Regions from separate parts of the Chryseobacterium pyrolae genome, predicted to be linked through region 2. Evidence: riboswitches for the same ligand, from Rfam matches in the RefSeq annotation. Region 2 holds a riboswitch; each other region holds the start of a gene.
What was found. Region 2 has a riboswitch for cobalamin ahead of NZD88_RS03960 (T9SS type A sorting domain-containing protein). Riboswitches for the same ligand answer to the same signal wherever they lie in the genome.

Region 1: it holds a riboswitch for cobalamin, as region 2 does, so the genes downstream of both, NZD88_RS10270 (TonB-dependent receptor plug domain-containing protein) here and NZD88_RS03960 (T9SS type A sorting domain-containing protein) in region 2, are expected to answer to the same signal.
Region 3: it holds a riboswitch for cobalamin, as region 2 does, so the genes downstream of both, NZD88_RS00140 (acyl-CoA thioesterase) here and NZD88_RS03960 (T9SS type A sorting domain-containing protein) in region 2, are expected to answer to the same signal.

The regions. Positions count from the first base shown of each region.
Region 1 is NZ_JANZQH010000004.1:130,651-138,675, forward strand. It holds gene NZD88_RS10240 (SCO family protein) at 1-395, shown strand, start outside; gene NZD88_RS10245 (superoxide dismutase) at 595-1,269, shown strand; gene NZD88_RS10250 (hypothetical protein) at 1,272-1,640, shown strand; gene NZD88_RS10255 (MbnP family protein) at 1,837-2,664, shown strand; gene NZD88_RS10260 (cytochrome-c peroxidase) at 2,657-3,703, shown strand; gene NZD88_RS10265 (transporter) at 3,805-4,656, shown strand; cobalamin riboswitch at 4,884-5,071, shown strand; gene NZD88_RS10270 (TonB-dependent receptor plug domain-containing protein) at 5,181-7,211, shown strand; gene NZD88_RS10275 (YncE family protein) at 7,208-8,025, shown strand, end outside.
Region 2 is NZ_JANZQH010000002.1:142,930-150,954, reverse strand. It holds gene tsaE (tRNA (adenosine(37)-N6)-threonylcarbamoyltransferase complex ATPase subunit type 1 TsaE) at 1-235, opposite strand, end outside; gene dnaG (DNA primase) at 511-2,493, shown strand; gene clpP (ATP-dependent Clp endopeptidase proteolytic subunit ClpP) at 2,613-3,299, shown strand; gene NZD88_RS03960 (T9SS type A sorting domain-containing protein) at 3,647-4,771, opposite strand; cobalamin riboswitch at 4,854-5,045, opposite strand; gene NZD88_RS03955 (esterase-like activity of phytase family protein) at 5,292-6,557, shown strand; gene tpiA (triose-phosphate isomerase) at 6,653-7,414, opposite strand; gene NZD88_RS03945 (S9 family peptidase) at 7,589-8,025, opposite strand, start outside.
Region 3 is NZ_JANZQH010000001.1:25,116-33,140, reverse strand. It holds gene NZD88_RS00160 (GNAT family N-acetyltransferase) at 1-392, opposite strand, end outside; gene NZD88_RS00155 (endonuclease MutS2) at 490-2,637, shown strand; gene NZD88_RS00150 (ATP-binding cassette domain-containing protein) at 3,031-3,693, shown strand; gene NZD88_RS00145 (hypothetical protein) at 3,846-4,643, shown strand; cobalamin riboswitch at 4,696-4,874, shown strand; gene NZD88_RS00140 (acyl-CoA thioesterase) at 4,990-5,373, shown strand; gene NZD88_RS00135 (HD domain-containing protein) at 5,749-6,339, opposite strand; gene NZD88_RS00130 (FG-GAP repeat protein) at 6,359-7,039, opposite strand; gene NZD88_RS00125 (cytochrome P450) at 7,155-8,025, shown strand, end outside.

The sequences.
Region 1 (8,025 bases), on a different contig from region 2:
ACAGCCCGGAATTCGGAATTATTTCCATAAGTATTGATCCGGAAAACGATACGCCTGCTGCATTAAAAGAACATGCTAAAAGTGTAGGCGCAAAATCTCCCGACTGGCATTTTCTAACAGGAAACAGAGACTATATCGGAAAACTGGCAGACCAGTTCAATATCTATATAGGAGATCAGGAAGACGACAGCGAAAGCCTTAACCACAGTGGAATGATCGCTCTGGTAGATCAAGAGGGGAATATCCGCTGCAGATACAATAAAGAAAATATGCCGATCCTGTACTACTCGGGGCTGAACTATGAAGATCCCGAAGGAAAGACCCCGAAACTCAACGGGAAATATCATCCTGACCGGGAAATATTGATCGAGGATATTAAGAAATTATTGAAATAAAGTAAGTTGGAAGAAAGAAGATGGAAGTTATGATGAGGGTAATGATTGATGGCAGTCAGTAATGCACATGATTAAAAAGATGATATGGAGAAGTATCAATGAAGGATAGCCATCTTCAGGCAGAAATAACTTCGTGCTTCCCTCCTCCCTCTTCCTTCTATAAATAAAAAATATTGTTAAACCATAAATACAAAAAATTATGAAGATTTTGAAAGTAGCAACTTTAGGTGCCGTAGTAGCAGCACAATTTGCCTTCGCGCAGTTTAAGCAGAATCCACTTCCTTATGCCTACAATGCATTGGAAGGTTCGGTAGATGCACAGACTATGGAAATTCACTATTCTAAGCATGCTGCAGCGTATGTTGCTAATTTAAATAAAGCAATTGCAGGAACACCACAGGAAAAACAGACTTTATTCCAAATCCTTTCCGGTGTTTCTAAATTGACTCCAGCGGTAAGAAACAATGCAGGAGGCCATTACAACCACGAGCTTTTCTGGACAGTTCTTACGCCTGTAAAAAATACAAAGCCTTCTGAAAAATTGGCTAAAGCAATTACTGAGACTTTTGGAAGTATGGATGCATTCAAAGAAAAGATTAGCAAAGCGGGTGCAGACCGTTTCGGTTCAGGATGGGCATGGCTTTCTGTAGATAAGAACGGAAAATTATTCGTGTCTTCTACACCTAACCAGGATAACCCTCTGATGGATGTCGTAGAAGAAAAAGGAACTCCGATCTTAGGAATTGATGTGTGGGAACACGCTTATTACCTGAAATACCAGAACAAAAGAGCTGACTATCTTACAGCGATCTGGAATGTGCTTAACTGGAAAGAAGTAAGCAAAAGATATGATGATGCGATAAGCAAAAAATAAAGATGAACTTAATTTGCAGCATATTCCTCACTCTTTATATGGCGTTCAGACCTCTGATCCCATTAATGGAGTATGCTGTAAATTATAATTACATATCCACCGTTCTCTGCATCAATAAAAGCAAGCCGGAGCTCCACTGTAACGGAAAATGTTATTTAAGCAAGGAACTTTCAAAGACGAATGATTCTGATTCTTCGCCTTTAAACAAAACAAAAAATTCAGGACAGAAAATTCTTGATATCTGTACGCTTCCTGACATTACCTCTATTCAAAATGCAGAAAAACTCCTTTCTGTACATTTCAATTTTCTTTACGAAACAGCCTATTCTTTTCTGTTTCTAAAACACATTTTCAAACCACCGGTTTTTTAAGTTCAATTTTAATCATTACAAATTACAAAGCGCATATAAGGTTCTCCGAAGCTTCAGTGTTCCTTAAACAGTTTTTCAATACACTTTAAATAGCTAAAGTGTCAAAAAATTTTGTGCCTTTTGTGGTTAAAAAAAATTGAATGTTCACCCATTCAAAAATATTTCTATTTCAAAAAATTCAACTTAAATAATCCAAATGAAAATTTATAAATTTTTATCATTATTCTTTATTGCCTTTAGTTTATTCACTTTATCCTCATGTCAGAACAGCGATGACGATGATCCGCAGGATACTTCAACCGGAAATATTCAGATCAAATTTGAAAACGGCTTCAATAACCTGGGGGATATTGTTCTCAACCAAACGGTACAGACTTCCGCGGCCGGACAGAAACATAATTTCTCCGCATTAAAATATGTCATCAGCAACATCACTTTGATTGATGAGGGCGGAAATGAATTCAAATACAATGAAAATAATCCTGATAAAGGCGCTTTTATCATCGATCAGGCAGACGCTGTTGCGGGAGTGATCTATCTTGATCTGAACGGAATTCCTAAAAATAATTACAAAAAAGTAAAATTCGGACTTGGGATCAGTCAGAAGGCTTATCTCTTAGGACAGGACGGCCAGGCAGAATTCTGGACGAAAGCTAAACAGAAAGGAATGTCTTGGTCCTGGGCAGCCGGTTATGTTTTTGTAAAACTGGAAGGGAAATACGGTTCAGCTTCTGCAGACACAGAATTCATGAATCATACCGGAAATATGGGAAATGTTATCGCTAATACTACTCCGGATCTTTACCGGGAAATTACGTTGAATCTGCCGACAACCGCCAGAGTAACTTCACAGATAAAGCCTTCCATTCATATTCTTGCAGATCTGAATCAGTTTCTGAGCGGAAGCAAAACCCTTTCTCTTACTACAGAAAATAATATGATGATGGGCTCCAGCCAGCATCTCGTAGATGTTACGAATAATCTTACAGCGATGTTTAAAGTAGATCACGTTCACAATGATTAGGATTTTATTGAAAACAATATGGGTTGTCATTACTTTTTTGAGTTGCCTGTCTTGTTCAGATGAGGTCATCCAGCCGCTGGAAAAAGATGAAGCTTATTCGCTGCAGTTTCCGTCTTACTTTCCTGAAATGACTTTCGATGCATCCGGTAATCCGGTGACTAAAAATGGAGTAGAGCTGGGTAGAAAATTATTTTATGAAGGAAAGCTTTCAAGAAATAATACCATATCCTGTGGATTCTGTCATATTCAGGAAAATGCTTTTACCCACCATGGCCATACTGTGAGCCATGGAGTGGATGACAGAATAGGAATTCGTAATGCACCGCCGATTCAAAATATGGCATTCCTCAAGAGATATATGTGGGATGGTGTCATTCATAATCTGAACGAACAGCCGATCATACCGATCACAGATGTGAATGAAATGGACAGCTCCATGCCAGAGGTGATTTCTAAATTAAAGGATGATCCGAAGTATAAAAAACTCTTCATGGCAGCTTACGGTGACGAAAATATGACGGGTGAAAGAATATTGAAAGCGCTATCGCAGTTTATGGCAAGCATGATCTCTGCAGACTCGAAATACGACAGAGTAAAACAGGGAAAAGAAACTTTTACCCCTGAAGAATCTCAAGGAATGGCTCTTTTTAAACAGAAATGTACATCCTGTCATAGCGGAGAATTATTTACGGATGAGAGTTTCAGAAATACAGGAATGTATCACAATGCCCAGTTCAAAGATGCCGGGCGTTATCGGGTAACGCTTGATCAGGCGGATTGGATGAAATTTCGTGTACCGAGTCTGAGAAATGTAGAATATACCGCACCGTATATGCATGACGGAAGATTCTACACGTTGGAAGCCGTTCTTAATTTCTATTCAGATAACGTAGAAGACAATCCCAATCTTGATCCACAATTGAAACAGAACGGGCACATCGGAATTGCGATGAATACTCAGGAAAAGCAATTTATCATCGCCTTTTTGAAAACTTTGTCCGATAAAAACTTTATTTCTAATCCAAAATTTGCAGAATGACCATGAGGAACATAAACAGAATAATTTTTACACTCAGCCTTGTTTTATCAGTGATTTTTCAGGCTAAAACAATTAACGATAGTCTTTATATGGCAGACCATATGAATAGTATTATACTTGATGATTGCGATGCTTGTGGTTGTGCCGCAGGAAACGGATCTTCCGGTTTTGAGTCTTTGCTAAATCCTCAGTTTATTGGAATTAAATATTTTGCACAGCATTATAAAGCCAAAGAGAATCTATTTGTCAAAGATCTTACTCAGGACCAGTATTTTAATACCCTGCAGGTATGGGGAAAGATTCCTGTGACTGAAAAATTGAGTGTATACGCCAGCTTGCCGTTTCATTTTCATGAGAAAAAAACAATGCAAGGGGATATCAATATCAATGGAATCGGAGATCTGAACCTGATGGGAATCTATCGGATCATCAATTCTAAAGATAATTTTCACCAACTCCACGGTGGTTTGGGCGTTAAAATTCCTTTGGGGAAATTTGATGAAAAAGGAGCTTCCGGTGTCAATCCCAGTTTTCAGCTGGGAACGGGAAGCTGGGATTATCAGGCCGCTTTAAACTATAAATTTCAAAAGAATAAGCTGGCTGTGCTGGTTAATACAGATTACACCGTAAAGACTGAAAACAAAAAGAAGTATCACTTCGGAAACCAATGGAATTATGCAGCAACAGGTTTTTACCAGCTCGCAGGAAATGAAAAGACTATTTTCTCTGCTAAAGCAGGACTTCAGGGCGAGGTCTATGATAAAAACAAACAGTTTAATGAGGTACTGCCCAACACAGCAGGAAGTGCTTTATATGGAAAGGTTGGTTTTGAGGCTTCTTATAAAAAAATCAGCTTAGGAGGGGAAGTGATGCTGCCCGCCTATTCTAATTTAGCAGGAGGTGACATTGAAGCAAAATCCAGATTCAGTGTTTTTATCAATTTTGGAATTTAATGTAGTGTTAGCTGAGGCTGCCGAAGCCGCCAGTTATTAGTACTGAAAATTGTTTACTGTTAATCAACCTTATAGATTTCTAAAATCTATAAGGTTTTTTCGTAGAAAGTCTTCGCGCAAAAAAATGAAGCTTAACATAATATCACGTACGCAGATTTTATTAAAAATGTTTTCATAGTGCTGGGAATTAATTTATTATGCCGCGTATTGCATATATTAATAATTTTCTATCTTTGCCGCAATCTGGTGCGCTGTAAAAAGCACTTAAAAGGGAATCCGGTGAAAATCCGGGACAGACCCGCTGCTGTAAGCTCCACATCAAAGTTTTTGAAGAGTATATCCACTGTTTTTTTTTAATGGGAAGGATTTCAAAAACGGAGTAAGTCAGAAGACCTGCCAGAGGATGAACGTTTGATGCTTTCGTGGAATAAAGCTTAGGACAACAATGATTTTGTGCAGTGATAGCTGCGCTTTATCTTTGCTATCTTATATCCATTAGCGTCAATATTATTCTCAATGAGCTAATGGTCAGAAAATGTACTGCTTCACAGTTTAAAAAAGGCGTTATCACATTATTTGTGATGGCATCTCAACTTCTATTCTCACAATCCGGAGATACGATCCGGGAGAAAACCATTCTTCCTATTCAGCTTTACAAAAAAGATTTTAAAGAAATTCTTCCTGCACAGGTCCTTTCCGGCGAGCAGCTTGAAAGGCTGAACAGTCAGTCGGTGGCTGATGCTTTACGATACTTTTCGGGAGTTCAGATCAAAGATTACGGTGGAATGGGTGGCCTGAAAACGGTGAATATCCGGAGTATGGGAAGCCAGCACGTAGGTGTTTTCTATGATGGAATCCAGCTTGGAAATGTTCAGAACGGGATTGTGGATCTGAGTAAATTCTCACTGGATGATATTGAATCTGTCTCTTTGTACAATGGTCAGAAAAGTGAAATTTTTCAACCTGCAAGGGATTTCGGATCTTCAGGATCCATTTATCTTCAGCCTAAAACACCGGTTTTTAAAGGAGATCAAAAAACAAACTTGATCCTTAAGCTAAAGTTAGGCTCCATCAGTCTATTTAATCCTTCATTCCGTTTAGAGCAGAAGCTTTCAGATAAAGTTTCGGCAAGTTTCAGTTCAGAGTTTGTACAGAGCGACGGGTTGTATAAGTTTAAATATGAAAAGAAAAATTCTGACGGATCTATTGCCAACGATACCATTGCAAGAAGATACGACTCCTACATCCGTGCGAAACGTTTTGAAACCAGTATAAACGGTACCCTTAATGACGGAAGCTGGAATGTACGGGGTTACGGATATATTTCGGATCGTGGAATTCCTACACCTATTGTCAGCAATAATTTTAAACCTAAAGGTCAGCAGATGCTGGATGAAAATTATTTTGTTCAGGCCAGTTTCAGGAAAAAACTGTTTCCAAAATTTGAAACTCAGGTGAAAGCCAAATTTGCCTATGACTACACCAGGTTTTTAGATACGGTGAATATTGCCACAACTGTTCTCCCGATAGATAATTCTTATATTCAGAGGGAACTGTATTTTTCTACATCCAATATGTACTCCATCAGTAAGGACTGGGATGTAAGTGCCAGCTTTGATTTTCAGTATAATAATCTGAATGCTGATCTGACAGATTTTTCATATCCTACCCGCTATACATCGCTCGTTGCTTTTGCGACAACCTATCAGTGGAGCCGGTTCAAATTTTTGGGAAGTATTCTCGGAACTTTCGTACATGAAAACGTAAAAAAGAATGCAAAATCTCCCGACAAAACGGAATGGACACCTTCTGCTTTCCTTAGCTATCAGCCATTTGAATCAAAAGATTTTACAGTACGGGCTTTTTACAAAAGAATTTTCAGGATGCCAACTTTCAATGATCTGTATTATACAATGATCGGAAATGTAATGCTGAAACCAGAATACACCAACCAGTATGATGCAGGTTTTACCTATCAGAAACTCTATGATCATAAAGTTTTTAAAGGTATTTATGTGAAAGTGGATGGGTATTATAATGAAGTGGAGAACAAAATTGTAGCTGTTCCCACCAACAATCTCTTCAGGTGGATGATGACGAATTTAGGCGATGTGAGAATTATTGGTGCAGACGTGAATGTTCAGGCTGAATTTGATATCAGTAAAGTTAAACTGAAACCTCTGGTAAGTTATACCTATCAGCGGGCCGGAGATTATACCGATAAAAAAGATGATTATTACGGAGATCAGATCTCTTACGTGCCATGGCATGCTGCGACCTTTACCATGATGGCGGATTACAAAGACTGGAGTTTCAATTACAGTTTTATGTATACAGGAGAGCGTTATGATGCGCAGCTGAATAATATCCGGGCTAATTATCTACAGCCCTGGTACACCCATGATTTATCCGTTCAGAAAAAATTCAACTGGCATTCCCATCAGTTCAAAGCCAGTTTTGAGGTCAATAACGTGCTTGATCAATATTATGACGTGGTAAGGAATTATCCGATGCCCGGAAGAAATTTTAAACTTGTTGTAAGCTTTACATTATGAAAAAACTAAACTTTTGCCTGCTGGCTTTTACTCTTTTATTTCTATTCTCCTGCCGGACAGATGATTATGTGGTTCCCTCAGAAAAAAAAGAGGTAAGTACCGGAGAAGATACCCCCATTAAAGGTTTTTATCTTCTGAACGAAGGAAATATGGGGAGCAACAAATGTACGCTCGATTATTTCGATTATGCTACAGGAACATATCACAAGAACATTTATGCAGAGATCAACCCCACTGTGATAAAAGAGCTGGGCGACGTGGGAAATCACATCATGATTTACGGAAGTAAAATGTACGTCGTGGTGAATGTGTCCAATAAAATTGAAGTTTTGGATGCTAAAACTGCCAAAAGAATCAAAACCATACAGTTGCAGAACTGCCGCTATATGTCTTTTAAAGGCACTAAAGTATATGCGAGCAGCTATGCCGGCCCTGTTGAACTAAATCCAAATTCTCCACCCGGTAAAGTGGTAGAAATCGATACTGCTTCACTGACTATTCAAAGACAGGCTGTAGTAGGGTATCAGCCGGAGGAAATGGAGATTATCGGTGATCAGCTTTTTGTAGCCAATTCAGGAGGATATATGTTCCCGAATTATGATAAAACTGTTTCTGTTATTGATCTCAACAGTTTTACGCAAACTAAGAAAATTGATGTGGCGATCAACCTTCACCGTATTAAAAAAGATAATTATGGAGATCTGTATGTGAGTTCCAGAGGAGATTATTATAACATTCCATCCAGTCTTTTTCTGGTGGATGCTGCTACCGGAACAGTGGAAAAAGACTTCCATGTTGCAGTCAGCGGGATGAC
Region 2 (8,025 bases):
GGTAAAGGTCGAAGTGGTAGATCTTTCCTTTTGGGGTATTGTATTCGTTGACAATAGAGTAGGTAGGAGAGTTCACTTCATCCTGGCTTCCCAGTTTTTTGAGAAGAAATTGAGTGAATGTCGTTTTGCCTGCACCAAGGTTTCCTTTTAAAAGTAGGATGTTATGCTTTAAGTCAGGAATGATCTTATCGACAACTTCCTGCCAGTCTTTGATCTCTTGTATAGTAAACTGCATAAAAGTAATTTGTGCAAAAATAAGCAATTTAGTTGGAGACTGAGAAGGTTTGAGAGTGGGAGAGTTTTAGGGTGAGAGTGTGGGAATGTGATAGAGTGGCGGGCTGTTGTGGGAAATATGTTTTTTTGTTTGTTAATTGTAGAAATATTTAGTTTTCATATTTAATACAGTCATTGTTAAATTCTGAAAAACTCTCAAACCCTAAAACTCTCCTACACTCCGACTCGAATGCAAAACACTTTCTCCATCTCTATAAATTTACTTATTTTTACGCTATGATTTCCAAACAGACCATAGATAAAATTTTTTCAACGATACGGGTAGAAGAGATAGTAGGAGAGTACGTTCAGCTGAAAAGAGCCGGGTCTAACTTTAAGGGGCTCAGTCCTTTTCATGATGAAAAGTCTCCGAGTTTCGTCGTTTCACCAAGCAAACAGATTTGGAAAGACTTCTCAACAGGAAAAGGGGGAACTGCCATTTCTTTCCTGATGGAGATCGAAAATTTCACCTATCCAGAAGCCCTTCGCCACGCGGCTAAAAAATACGGGATCGAAATTGAAGAAGATCAGCGTGAGTTTTCTGAAGAAGCAAAACATGCACAGACCGAAAAAGATCAGCTGTATAAAATTCACGAAGTGGCCAATACTTATTTTCAGGAGATTCTTTGGGATTCGGAAGAAGGTAGAAGTATTGGTTTGGCTTATTTCAGAGAACGTGAGCTGAAAGATGATATCATTAAAAAATTCCAGCTTGGATATTCCGTGGAAAAGAAAAATGCCTTCACCGTTTATGCGGAGGAAAAGGGCTACACGAAAGATATTCTTGAAAAATCCGGACTTTCTATATTTCCTGAAAATACACCATCCGGAATCGACCGTTTCAGGGAAAGGGTTATTTTCCCTATCCACAGTTTTTCGGGGAGGGTTTTAGGTTTCGGGGCCAGGATTCTTAAGAATAACGTCAAAACGGCCAAATATCTTAACTCCCCGGAAACGGAAATTTACCATAAGTCCAATGTTCTTTATGGTTTAAATCAGAGTAAACAGGCAATTTCCAGAAAAAATAACTGTCTGCTTGTGGAAGGTTATATGGACGTGATCGCACTTCATATGTCAGGAATTGAGAATGTAGTGGCCAGTTCAGGAACATCTTTAACTATTGAACAGATTAAACTGATCAAAAGGCTGACGGAAAACGTAACCATTCTTTTTGACGGTGATAATGCCGGGATCAAAGCGAGCTTCAGAAGTATCGATATGCTTTTGACGGAGGGAATGAACATTCGTGTCCTGCTTTTCCCGGAAGGTGATGACCCAGATTCATTTGCCAGAAAACATCCGCAGGATTATGTAGAAAAGTTCATCGAAAATGAAGCGACAGATTTCATCGATTTTAAAGCAGACATCCTTTTAAAAGATGCCGGAAATGATCCCATAAAAAAAGCCGAAGCGATTCAGAATATCGTAAAATCGGTTTCTTTTGTACAGAATGCACTGAAAAGAGAAGTCTATCTGAAAGAGGTTTCCAATAAATTCGGACTTTCGGAACAGAGTCTTTTCAATGAACTGGATGTTCAGAAACAAATCACACAAAACCAGCACCAACACGTTCAGCAGCAAAAAGAAAAAGCTCCTGCTAAGCTTGAAATTGTGCCTCTGGATGAGGAAAAAGAAGATCCTTATTTGTATGATGTTCTGTTTATGGAAAGCAAGCTTGTAGATCATATGCTGATGTTTGGCGATGTTGTTTTGAAAAGAACCAATGAAAAGAACGAAGAATACCAGATTACCGTCATTGAAGAAATCCTGTTGCATTTTGAAGAAGAACAATATAATTTTTTAGTAAAAGGCAATGAAATTATCATCAACCAGGTGAAAGAAGGTATTCAAAAGGATGAGCTGAGAAGCGGAAACTTTTTTGTAGCTTTTATGGATGAAGAAATTACCTCCAAGGTAGTAGATGCCCTGATTCCTTTGGATGAACTGGAAAACTGGGGTTCCCGAAATATTTTCCCTCCCAATTACGGTGACAAAATAGCGGAACAGGTGCAGGGAGACGTTCTGTTGCATAAATACAGATATATAGACTATCTGATCAAAGAAACTGCAAGACAGCTGGATCAGTACAGCGGAACCGATGAAGTGAAATATTACGAACTGATCAAAAAGATTACCCTGCTGAAACAGGCATCCATCAGATTAAGCGATATTATTGAATATTCACCTATCAAAGGGATTTACGTAGATAGGAAAAGGTAAATTGCAGACATAGGCTGAGCATCAGGCCGGAATTCTCTGACAAAAAGTCCTATAAAATTTTAGGAATAAAAGTTGTAATTTAAACTTCGATAAATATTTAATAATACATAATAGACAATATGGACATTAAAAAAGACTTCAGAGATTTCTCTGTAAAACATTTAGGAAATAGCGGTCTTGCTACCGATCAGTATATGGGAATGTATGGTCCAACGAATCTTACGCCGTATATTATGGAAGAAAGAAGATTAAACGTTGCCCAGATGGACGTGTTTTCGCGTCTGATGATGGACAGAATTATCTTCTTAGGAACAGGAATTGACGATCAGGTTGCTAACATCGTAACAGCTCAGCTTTTATTCTTGGAAAGTTCTGATTCTGCCAAGGATATCCAAATCTACATCAACTCTCCGGGAGGAAGCGTTTATGCAGGTTTAGGAATCTATGACACGATGCAGATCATCAAGCCGGACGTAGCTACGATCTGTACAGGAATGGCAGCTTCAATGGGAGCGGTACTTCTTGTGGCAGGAGAAAAAGGAAAACGTTCTGCACTTAAGCATTCAAGAGTAATGATTCACCAGCCTTCAGGAGGTGCTCAGGGAGTAGCTTCAGATATGGAGATCAACTTGAGAGAGATGCTTAAATTAAAGCAGGAGCTTTATGAGATCATCGGTCACCACTCAGGACAAACGTACGAATGGGTAGAAAAGTCTTCAGACAGAGACTACTGGATGACTTCTGAGGAAGCTAAAGGCTACGGAATGGTAGACGAAGTTTTACAGAGATCTACAGAGAAAAAATAATTTCCTTTTCAGGAATATTGAAAAACGCACCGGATTTTCGGTGCGTTTTTTTATTGCTTGATTTGTATTTTAACCACAAAAGGGACAAAAGTTTTTTAGCACTTCAGCGCTACTTTCAAGCTTAAAAAAAATGTGAAAAGAAGATCACTTAAGTTCTGTGAAAATCTTTGATTTTCATAATGACAAAAATTCGTCGACCCCAATTCCCATCCCGTGGAGGGGTGGCAAAAATTCAAAGAATTTTTGACGGGGTGGTTAAAAAAAATACTCAGTCTTCCCCCAACAACTCAACTTCATCACCTCAAAGGTTATAAAAACAAAAACGCGCCCCTCAAGACGCGTGTCATCTATTTTTTAATAATCTTATGAACCGTGGTATTCTTTGATGTTTTAATTTCCATCAGATAAATCCCGGTGTTCAAGGCCTGAATATTGATTCTTGCTGTATTTCCAGTCAGTACCTTTTGTCCTGAAGCGGCATAAATATTCACTTCTTTAATACTTTCCGCAGTTTCTATCTGGACAAAATCACTTGCCGGATTTGGATAGATTCTGAACTCCTTTTTATTGATGTCAGAAACACTTAAAATAGAGCTTGATGCTTCTCTGGGAGTAAATGGTAATCTTTGTCCGAAACTTAAGCCTAGCCAGTCGTTATTTCCCAATTGAATTTGAGATAAATTGGTCTGTCCTCTCCAGTTTGAAAGGTCTTTTCCTTTGAAAAGCTTCCACGTATTGGTTCCTGATGTATTTCCTGTAAAGTTATTGAGAGATAATGTACTGATCTGGTTGCTTGCTGATGTAAAGTTAAAATAAGGAGCTTGTGCATGAATCAGCTGAAGAGCCTGCTCAGCGGTTAAGCCTCCATTGTATTTAATTCCAAAAACAAAGGAATGAGCTTCACCATTTGAATTGTTCGTCCCAAAATCGATAACAACAAGACTTGTATTGCTTCCCGTTCCGATCCAGTTGGTGATCTGTGAAAGATTGTACCAGGAAGAGCTGTAAGCTGCCACAGGAGAAGACGGATGGGAAAGTGGAGGCGTAGTAGAGGTAAATCCATAACCGAAAGAAATACCATACCATTTTCCATTAACTAATGGATCATTGTTTACGCCATTATTCAAATTCATGTTTTCTGCAGTAGGACCGGACCATGTAGACCAGTAATCTTCCAAACTTGGAATGTGATGGTTGTAATTGAAACTGTAAAGAAAACCTGAAGGAACTTCTGCCTCTATTTTAGGCTCTGCCGCAGAAATAGCATTGATGAGGTCTTCCATCGTAAGATTATTTGCATCATACCGATAGCCCCATGCATAAGATGTGGGATTGTCACTATCATTAAAATCGGCGATGAAATAAGCCTTTTTCGAGCCTGTCCCTACCCAGAATTTAATGTCATTCTCTGTAAACTGGGCAGAGAATAGCTGCAGACATAGCAGCAGAAAAAAAAGATAGATCTTTTTCATAATATAATTAAATTAAAGTTTTATTCCCGAAACTTTCCCGCAGGAAAAAGAATAAGAATCTTTTTCAGATCCTTCTTTTCCTGAAGTGAACGCAGATAAGGCAGGTCTCCTGGCTCGCTTCTCGAAGTACGCCTTCCCGGATTGAGATCCAGTGGCCTATTGTACTCAAAGTTTAAAACAGCTTACAGTTGCGGGTACAGCCCAAGCATTGAATTTCTTCTCACTTGATTCCCTGTTAATGAACAGATGTTCAGCCTTAACTGCTGCAAATATATTATATAAATTTTTGAAGCTGTTTTGTGAATTATTGTATGGTTTCTTTATTTGTTTAGCTGTCAGATTACTTTTAGGAAGATGATTTTTTGATTTAATAAAGAATTAAAAAGAAGATTGATGATATTCGGATTAATTCAAGTGTTTAAAATAAATTCATCTAACGATCTTATTGTTAAAATACAATTGTTATTAAATTCAACATCAGTTTACAATCAATGTATACTTTCGCGGCATAAAAGTAACTATGAGAAAACTGCTGTTATCGGCGATCGTATTCACAGCGCTTGCATCATGTAAAGATGATGACAACAAGATGAATAACCAGGATATCAATTATGCTAAACTTCCTCAGGAATTTCCTTTCTCCAAATTGACAACTATTAATGGGGTAGATGTTATTAACGGTGGCTTCGGTTCAGGTGCAGCTGCACATCCAACCAGAAAAGGGGAGTTTTATGTGATCACCGATCGTGGTCCGAATACAGATTATCTGAACGGAAAGAAATTTCCAGCCCCGAATTTTACGCCAACAATTATGCATTTTAAGATCAATGCAGAAGGAAATATCGAGGTTATCAAATATATTAAACTTAAAAATCCTTCCGGCCAGCCGATTACAGGTCTTCCGAACCCTGCAGGAATGGGAAGTACAGGAGAAACAGCCTACGATTCATCAGGAAATGTTTTGGGAACAGACAATTATGGACTGGACAGTGAAAGTATTGTAGCAGCAGCAGACGGAACTTTTTGGGTTTCTGACGAATATGGTCCGCACATCGTTCATTATAACGCAGAAGGAATAGAATTGGAAAGGATAAGTCCGATAGGGGTCAATACCGGACCTAGAAAATTGCCTGCTGTTTTGGCGAAAAGAAGAGCCAATAGAGGAATGGAAGGATTATGCATCACTCCGGATGGGAAAATGCTGGTAGGCACTATTCAGTCTACGATGTATGTTCCTACAAAAGTTCTCGCCACGAATACAACGTTAACCAGAATTGTCACTTTTGATATTGCAACAGGACAGACGAAACAGTATTTGTATAAGCAAAATGGAGGGGCATCAGATTCTGTATGTGATATTACAGCTATCAGCAGCACGGAATTTCTTGTTATAGAAAGAGACGGAAACTTTGGCTCTCAGGGAGGAACCAAAAAAGTATACCGGATCAATATTGCTGGAGCTTCAGACGTGAACGGTACCGATATTGCGGCTGTTGACGGGATGAAAATCAATAATAAAGCTTTAGAGCAGTCTACCTGGGATGAAATTACGAACGCAGGAATAAAGCCTGTTTCCAAGGTTTTAGCCGTAGATCTGGTAGCAAAATTAGGATATGAGCATGATAAATTTGAAGGAATCGTTTATTTAGGGAATAATAAACTGGCAGTCTTCAATGATGATGATTTTGGAATTTTAGATGACGGAAACGGAAATCCAAAAGCGAAGATCCTTCCTAAAACCGGAAAAGTAGACAAAGGAACAATGTATGTAGTCGATATTCAATAATTAGATTTTTTTTAAGAAAACGGCGGCATCGAAGATGCCGCCGTTTTTGACTCTATATGTTTTTAAATTCGATAGAAATTGGCTTTAGCTGAAACCTACGAATTAAAACCCTCAATAATTTTAGAAAAATCCTCTAATTTTAAAGCGGCACCTCCGATCAGTCCACCATCGATATCAGGCTGAGAGAAAATCTCTTTCGCATTATCAGGCTTCACAGAACCTCCGTAAAGGATAGAAATTTCGTCAGCCACTTCCTGTCCGTATTTTGCAGCGATGATGCTTCTGATGTGTGCATGAATCTCCTGAGCCTGAGCCGGAGAAGCTGTTTCACCTGTTCCGATCGCCCAAACCGGTTCGTAAGCGATCACTACTTTTTTGATCTCTTCAGCAGAAAGTGTGAAAAGAGCTACTTCAGTCTGGTTTTTCACCACTTCAAAATGCTGTCCAGCCTTTCTCTGTTCAAGCGTTTCACCGTTACAGTATACAGGGATCAGTCCTTTATCAAGAGCTAATTTGATCTTTCTGTTGCAGTGAGAATCTGTTTCACCGTGGTATTGTCTTCTTTCAGAGTGCCCGATTAATGAACCTGTCGCATCGATAGATTCCAGCATATCTGCAGAAAGTTCTCCTGTATAAGCACCGCTTTCATGCTCGCTCATATCCTGAGAGAATACGCCAATATCATCCTTTTCGAAGATATCTTTAGCCATCATCAGATATAAAGAAGGTGGCGCTATCCATACTTCGCAGTTAGTGGTGTTATTATTTTTATAGCTAAGTAATTGAATCATTAACTGTTGTGCGTCAATGACATTTTTGTTCATTTTCCAGTTTCCTGCAACTATTTTTCTTCTCATAGCCTTATATAATTATGTAAATTATTGTTTATTATTTTTATCTCACGCAGATTGTAATGATTTAGCAGATTTAAAGGTGGTTAACCACTTTTTTATTGATTTTAATTCCAATATTACTTTGTCTTCTACTAAATGTTAATTTTAAAATTAATAGCAAAATCTGCGAGAGTTTAATTACTTATTAATCCCTTCAAGTTTAAACATGAAAGCATACACCAGGGAAATATCCTTCAGGTAGTCAAACCTTCCCGAAGCACCACCGTGGCCATAATTCATGTCTGTTTTTAATAACAATACGTTTTTGTCAGTTTTCATATCCCTGAGTTTCGAGACCCATTTTGCCGGTTCAAAATATTGTACCTGAGAATCATGAAGTCCTGTTGTTACCAAAAGGTTAGGGTAATTTTTCTTTTCGATATTTTCGTAAGGAGAATAAGACTTCATATAGAAATAAGCTTCCTTATTGTTTGGATTTCCCCATTCATCATATTCGTTGGTCGTCAATGGAATACTTTCGTCAAGCATTGTATTAACCACATCTACGAAAGGAACCTGTGAAATCATCCCGTTCCATAAATTTGGATTCATATTCGCGACAGCACCCATCAAAA
Region 3 (8,025 bases), on a different contig from region 2:
TTGGTCATTGCCACAATTTCATGCAAATGTAAATCATTAAAAGCAAAGTTTAAAACCGCAGTCAATGCTTCCGACATGATTCCTTTTCTGTGGTAATCGGGTAATAATTCGTAGCCTACTTCTGCTTGTTTTCTGTCGTCAGAAAACTTCCAAAGGCAAATCGTTCCGATAAGATTCGGTTGATCTTTTAAAGAAATCCCCCAATAAAAGGTCTCATTATTTCGTGTTCTCTCTTTAATGGTTAAAATAAATTGCAGGGCATCGTAATTATTTTTCGGAGAATTTCTCTGAACGAATTGGTTGATTATTTCGTTACTCCGAATTTTCAGAATATCTTCAACATAGCTTTCGTTGATTTCTTTTAATTGTAGTCTTTCAGTTTCTAGTTTCATATCCCAAATTTAATAAAACCTGATTAATAGATATTTCAAATTTTCAAATTACATCATTTTCAAATTAACATTCACATTTTCTCACTAAATTTGCAGTGTGTATATAAATAAAGAAGATTTAAACGAATTAGAGTTTCCGCAATTGCTCGCGGAGATCTCTCCATTTGCGTATTCTCCGAAAACGAGAGAAAAAATTCTTCAACTTCGTCCCATGGAAATTGACGAGGCGGAACTTTCCCTGAAAAAAACGTCGGAATATCTTTCGAGTTTTGAGAGTTCAAATGCAATTCCGTTCGCTGAGTATGAAGATATTGAAACTGAGCTGAAGGTAATGCTGATCGAGAATTACCGCTTGGAAAACAATGCTTTTATTAAAATAAAAACCTTAACTGAACAGATAGGAAAACTTCAGAAGTTTTTTGCCAGTATGCCGGATACCTTCCCTACTTTGGTAGGTGATGTTTCTGTGCTGGAGTTTAAGAAAGAGATCATTGATAAAGTAGATAAAGTTTTTAACCGTTTTGGGGAAGTAAAAAGTGATGCCTCACCCATTTTAAAAGAACTGAGGGCAGAAATCCAACTTGCTAAAAAAGCGATCCAGGAAAATTTCAACCGTGCTTTATTCAATTACGGACAAAGCGAATTTCTGGATGATATCCGGGAAACTATTATTGAAGACCAGAGGGTTTTAGCTGTAAAATCAGGGTTTAAGAAGAGAATTGCGGGAAGAGTTTTAGGAATTTCAAAAACAGGTTCTATTACCTATATGCAGCCGGACAGTGTGGTAAAACCCTACTTCAAGCTGAAGGAAAGTGAAGAGGAAGAGAAGAAAGAAATCGACAAGATTCTTAGAAAACTGACTGCTGAACTTGCAGAATTCCAGCCTCAGCTATGGAAATACCAGGTATATATTTTTGACCTTGACCTGACGAGAGCGAAAGCAAAATTTGCTGAACAGGTCAACGGAATACTTCCGAAGATCAACCGTCACAGAACGCTGAAGTTGAAAGATGCATTCCATCCGCTGTTATGGCTTAGAAATAAAATTGAAAACAAGACTATTTTTCCACAAACCCTGTCATTGACGGACCAAAACAGGATTATCTGTATTTCAGGACCGAATGCGGGAGGAAAATCCATTACCCTGAAAACAGTCGGACTGCTTCAGCTGATGATCCAAAGCGGAATTCTGGTCCCTGTGCATCCAAGATCGGAAATGTTCTTTTTTGAAAAGATGATGACGGATATCGGAGACAACCAGTCTATCGAGAATCATTTGTCGACTTATTCTTCAAGGCTTAAGAAAATGTCGGGAATCATCCGTGAGGCAGATGCCAATACCCTACTTCTTATTGATGAATTCGGAACAGGATCTGATCCTGAGCTTGGAGGTGCACTGGCAGAAAGTTTCATGGAATATTTCTATGATAAAAAAAGTTTTGCGATCATTACGACTCACTATACGAACATCAAACTGGTCATCGAAGAGCTTCCGAATGCTGAAAATGCAGCCATGCTTTTTGATGAAGAAACGCTGGAACCAATGTATAAGCTGGAGGTAGGACAGGCAGGAAGTTCGTTCACTTTTGAGGTTGCGGAGAAAAACAAGATTCCACGATTTATCATTCATGCGGCAAAAAAGAAGGTAGAGCATGACATTGTTAATCTTGACAAAACAATTGTGAAGCTTCAGCAGGAAAAATTTGAAGTTGAAAAGCTGAAAACCGATCTTGCAGAAAGAAAGGAATCTGTGGAAGACAAACGTGACAATCTTCAAAAGCTTAATGAGCAGCTGCAACAGAAACTGTTCAATTTCCAAAAACTGTATGAGGAGGAACACCGTAAGCTTCAGTTTGGAAATAAAATTGAAACATTCATCGACAGTTACGTAAAAGGTAAATCGAGAAAAGATGTTGTCAAGGATTTTGTGAAAATTCTTGAGCAGGAAAAATTCAGGAAAATTGGCGCTGATAAAGACGAAACTAAGCGTCTTCAGGTGGTTAAAAGAAAGATCACCCAGCAACTCAAAAAGGATGATGTGATTGAAAAGATCGCTGAAACCAATGAAAAAATGGAGGAGAAACGTAAAACCGACCGCGCCGTATGGATGAAAGAGGGACAACGTGTCCGTATTCCCGGAAGTACCAGCGTAGGAACAATTGAAAAGATTTCTAAAAATAAAGTGATCGTCAACTATGGAACTTTTAAGACCACGATTAATGCGGATGAGCTTGAAAGAATTTAATGAGGTATACCTTTTAATCCTATAAAAATAGCGCTGAATGTTCAGCGCTATTTTATTTTAACTCCTAAACATTGCATGTTGAAGCATACAGATCAAATTTTCTTGTTATTTTTGGATCATGGATAAAAGCTTTACTGTCCTTTGGATTTTTTATAGAAAATTAATGATTCCTGCGGTGTTATTTTCTCTGTTGTTATGCTTCGGTACTCAATTTACTTTTGAAAATCTTGGGCTATATTTTTTCCTCATTCTTCCTCTCCTCCACTTTTTTATTTATGATATAAGGCTGAAAGGCGAATATTTTTTCTACGCCAATTTTGGGTTTTCAAAATGGTTTTTGTGGGGTTTCACGGGATCATTAAGTTTAATTATTAAAGTAATTACCCGATTCTTATGAATAAACTTCACATCGACAGTGTTACCAAATCTTTCGGCGGAAGAAAGATTCTCCAGGATATCTATTTAGGCTGTGAAACTGGAAAAATAGCAGGAATTCTTGGCCCCGCTGGTGGCGGAAAATCTACTTTATTAGAGATCATCTTTGGAACAATTAAAGGGGATACGCAGTTTATTAAATTGAATGATACTATTCTTAAAAGCCTGTCCGACAGGAAAAATAAAATTGCTTATCTGCCTCAGCGTTCTTCATTTCTCCCTAAAGAATGTAAGATCAGGAAGCTCATCCCACTATTCTGTACCCAAGAAAATGCGGAAAAGCTTTACGACCTAAAAATGATACAGCCCTTTTTGAATGAAACACCAAGAAATCTTTCAGGCGGTGAGAAAAAAATCATTGAAACCCTGATCATTACTTATTCAGATGCGGAATTTATTTTACTGGATGAACCTTTCAGCGGTGTTTCTCCTAAAAACGTTGATGAATTGGAAATGATCATTAAAAGCCAGGTACCCTATAAAGGAATGATCATCTCCGATCATAATTATATGACTTTATTCAATATGGCTGATGATATTTATCTTCTCTCGGACACCCATTTGAGAAAGGTGAAAGACCTTAAAGAACTGCAACAATTTAATTATCTTCCGAAAAATTAAAATTGTTTTAAAAATAATCGGCATCAGCCTCCCAATGAAGAGTTTTACAAGCTTTTGAGAGTATATTGACAATTTTAATCAAATACCATTACATTTTACTGATCAAAAAAACATTTAATTTATATATTTGAGGGATCAAAAAATTTCATAGAATGATTTCCGTAAACAGAGCATTGTACTTATCCGCTTTCAGTCTTTTTTCCTTAGCATTTGTGAAAGGACAGAATAAAGTTCCTTTCGGTGTTGTAAAGGCTGAAGAAGGCTACGCCAATGTACGTGTCCACAAGGATGACTACAGAAAAATCGTAGACAAGATCCGGATGCGTAAAGGTGATGTATTTGTTTATGTAAAGCCTGCTCCGGGAGAAACAGAATGGATCTGGATCAAATATCCTGAAAAGCAAGATGAGGAAAAACCTTTTGTGAGATATGAAAATCTTGAGAAGGAAGGGATGGTGAATAAAGGTCGTATTGCTTTTATCGACCAGCTTCCCCAGTTTACCCCTTCTAAATCCAAAAACGGAAAATCACTTATTTTTACAGACAACAGTAATCCCAAAATACCGACTTCCCAAAGAACCAAGGTCGTAATCGATGTTTATCCGTCGAATGCCGGCTACAGAAAACAGGAAAAAGATGCAGACGGAAAGATCCTTACGATTGATAAAGTAAAACCCTGGGGAATTAAGGACGGACTTCCGGAAGGCATGACGGAGATCAAATCGATCCGGGTTCAGCAACCTGGAAGAGGTTCTGTTTTTGTAAGGGAAGCTATTAAAAATATGTTCCAGCCTACTATGGATTTCAACAATGTCGGAGTAACCGCTCTTGACAACGATCACATCTATCTTTATATGATTAACGGTTCCGGTGAGAACAGGTATATCACGCTTTGGACCATCAAGGAAGGAAGGGTGATGAGCCAGATTATTTATAATAGTCCGGAATAATTGCCGTTTTTCTCTGTAATATTCTTATTTTTGTCCTGAAAAAGTTTAACGCTTATTCATCACAGAAACTGGTTCTGCTTAACGCAGATTAAAAGGGAACCGTGTGAAAATCACGGACTGTCGCGCAACTGTAAGTAACTGAAGTCTTTATCAAGGATCCACTGTGCAGGGCACGGGAAGGAGATAAATGATGTTACAAGTCAGGAGACCTGCCTATTTCTTTAAACAAGAAACTTTCGCGATTTGAAGTTTATTGATCTGATGGACTGCTTCAGGAATTCCTATGATTCTTGTCACTGCTCTGTTATTTTGATCTATTTCATTTCGTATTAATTAATAATGAAATATGACTACAGAAGAAAGAATTGCAGCATCCGAAACCAGAATTTTTAAAGCGGTTTTCCCAAACACCACTAACCATTATGATACTCTTTTCGGAGGTACAGCTATGCAGCTGATGGATGAAGTAGCCTTTATCACAGCAACCCGTTTTGCAAGAAAAAGAGTGGTAACTGTAAGCAGCGATAAAATCGATTTTAAAAAACCAATCCCTGCAGGAACCATTGTGGAACTTATCGGAAAGGTTTCCTATGTCGGAAAAACAAGTATGAAGGTGAATGTAGAGATCTATACGGAGCAGATGTACTCTTATGAAAGAGAAAGAGCGATCGTTGGTGATTTTACTTTTGTGGCTATTGATGAAGAGAAAAAGCCAATCAGAATACTATAATTGGTAAGTTTCGGGCGGCCTTTGGCCGCCCGAAACCATTTTATACTATAATTATTTTAATTTGTTCTTTTGCCTTGAAGCAAAATGAACCAAAAATTCAAGACCAGAAACTTCCACTAAAAATGAAATCTGCTCTCTAAAAACTCTAAAACTCGTGCGGTAGCCATCTGTATTAAGAATCATACTTTGTCCCGCACTCAGACATAAGAGTTTTCTTAACGTTACAGTTTCTTAGGTCGACCTCTAAATAACTTAAGGTAACCATCTAAAATAGATAAAATTCACTAACTCATATAGTTTCGGGCGGCCTCTGGCCGCCCGAAACTATTATAAAAAACAGCGATTTAAAAACCACTGTCTTGCTTCGCTGTAAAATTACCTAACTACCTTATCAGTATCCAAACTTCTGCTCAGCAATGTTTCAAAAGCCTCTCCCATTTCATCAGATGCTCTTGTAATGGCATTTTCCAGCATATTTCTGATCTGTTTTTCGGTAACCCCGGCTTCTGTCCAGCTTTTCCCTGACGTGTGGGAGTTTAGAATAAACGGCATGATCCTGTCAATGGAACAGGCAAAAATAGCATCCGGAGTTTTTTCTTCTTCAAATTCAAGCCATAGCTCAAAAAATTCTGTACGCAAAGGCTCATCCAGGATTCCGAAGATCTTCTGTGCAGAAATTTTTTCTCTTTCGAATTTCCCAACCATGGCAGCTTCATCAAATAAAAATGTATCTCCTGCTTCAATCTCCACCAGATCATGAATGGACAGCATTCTGATTACCCTTAAAAGATCAATATCTGTGCGGTTTTTAGCATAGGGATATAGAATCTGTGCCAGAATAATGATCTGCCATGAATGTTCGGCAGTATTTTCCCTTCTGGAATCATCAGCATTGTAATTTCTCCTCTGTACATTTTTCAGGGCATCTACGGCCAGGATAAAATCGATCTCCTTTTGTATCTTCATTTTCTTTCTTATTATACTATTATTTAGATGATTTTTTAACCACCCATTTATTATTGATCTTCTCTTTTATGGTTATTTTTGATGGTTCTTCACTTACATCTCCAATTTTTTCATACACCAGATCTATCCCTTTATTAGGAATCACCTGATATTCATAGGTGTAATGTAAAGAAGCTCCGGACCTTGCATAAGTAATCAATCGTCTGCGTCCGTAATCTACTTCAAACATTCCCTGATAGCTGCTGGCAATTTCGGTAAGTTCTTTACTTGGGACAAATTGATTCTGTGTCGAATTAAAGACATACACATCATATGAAGCACTCCCATAATTTCCTCCGTTTCCGTTTCTGATGGCGACATCTTCGGTCCCGTCAAAATTAAAATCACCGAATACCACAGGACTTTCATAGACCATTTCTGAAGTAAGCGGTATTACATTTACTTTGGAGGGCTTAAATTTTTCCTTAAAAGATAAAACCAGGTCATCTGAAACCAAAGTCTGTATTTTTTCACCGTTTTTATTAAAGAGGACTACGTTTGCCTTATGTCTGCACTGATCAGTGAGGCATTCTTCCACATCAATTTCAGTGTTATATTTTTTGGATGCATTTTCAATGGCAAAGCGGTATTGTCCGAAACAAAGAGGTCCAAGCAGCATCAACGCTGATAAAGACTTATAAAACAGGGATGTATTGATCATGTGTGATTTGGATATTGATTGAATATTTTAAACAAATTCTATGCAAAAATAAGGGTTTTGGTTGAAAGCTATTTCATATAATAGATTAGTTGTATTTTTAGTAAAAATATATAATATGGCTCCAGAATTCAATTATCCAACGGAAATTAAAGGAACAAGAAAGTTGTATTCTCTATTGAAAGGATTGAAAAATCCGCTATTGGTGATTACCGGAAACCATGACATTGCAGGAGATAACTACTGCATCAAAGACAGTCTTACGAATAAAAACTTTATTTTTTCTCAGGATAAAGAATTCACAGAATATATTTTAAAACAGAATCACAAAAACTATTACAAATCCGAGATCCAATCCATCACTTTAGGAAAGTATTTGGGAAACGGCTTGCTCACTAACAACGGAAAAGACTGGCTAAGGCAAAGAAGACTGATCCAACCCGGTTTCAGTAAAACAAAAATCATCAATCTTGTTTCCATTATGGAAGAAGAAATTGATAAAGCTTTTCAATCATTTAAACCTGAACAGGATCTGGACTTGTATGATTTCTTTCACAAGCTTGCCTTTAACATTGTAGCCAAGACCCTTTTCAGTTCTGACATTGATGAAAACCGGGTGAAAGAACTGGGTAAAATCATTACAGAAGTTCAGGAAGTTTTCGCGAAAGAAGTCCGTTTGCCTTTTTATTCTAAAATATTAAAAATGTTTGGAGTGCTTGACAAGACTCTTGAAAAAAGCGAAAGAGCAAAGGCTATTATTCAGGGGGTTTTGGATAAACGAAGAAGTTCAGGAGAAGATAAAAATGATTTGCTCGACATGCTTATCCAGACAAGATATGAAGACACACAACTTCCGATGTCCGATGAACAACTGGTTGATGAAATGCTTATTCTTTTCATTGCGGGACACGAAACAACAGCCAATGCTTTAAGTTTTATCTTTTTCGAGATCAGTCAGAATCCTGAAGCCGAGGAAAAATTAAGAAAAG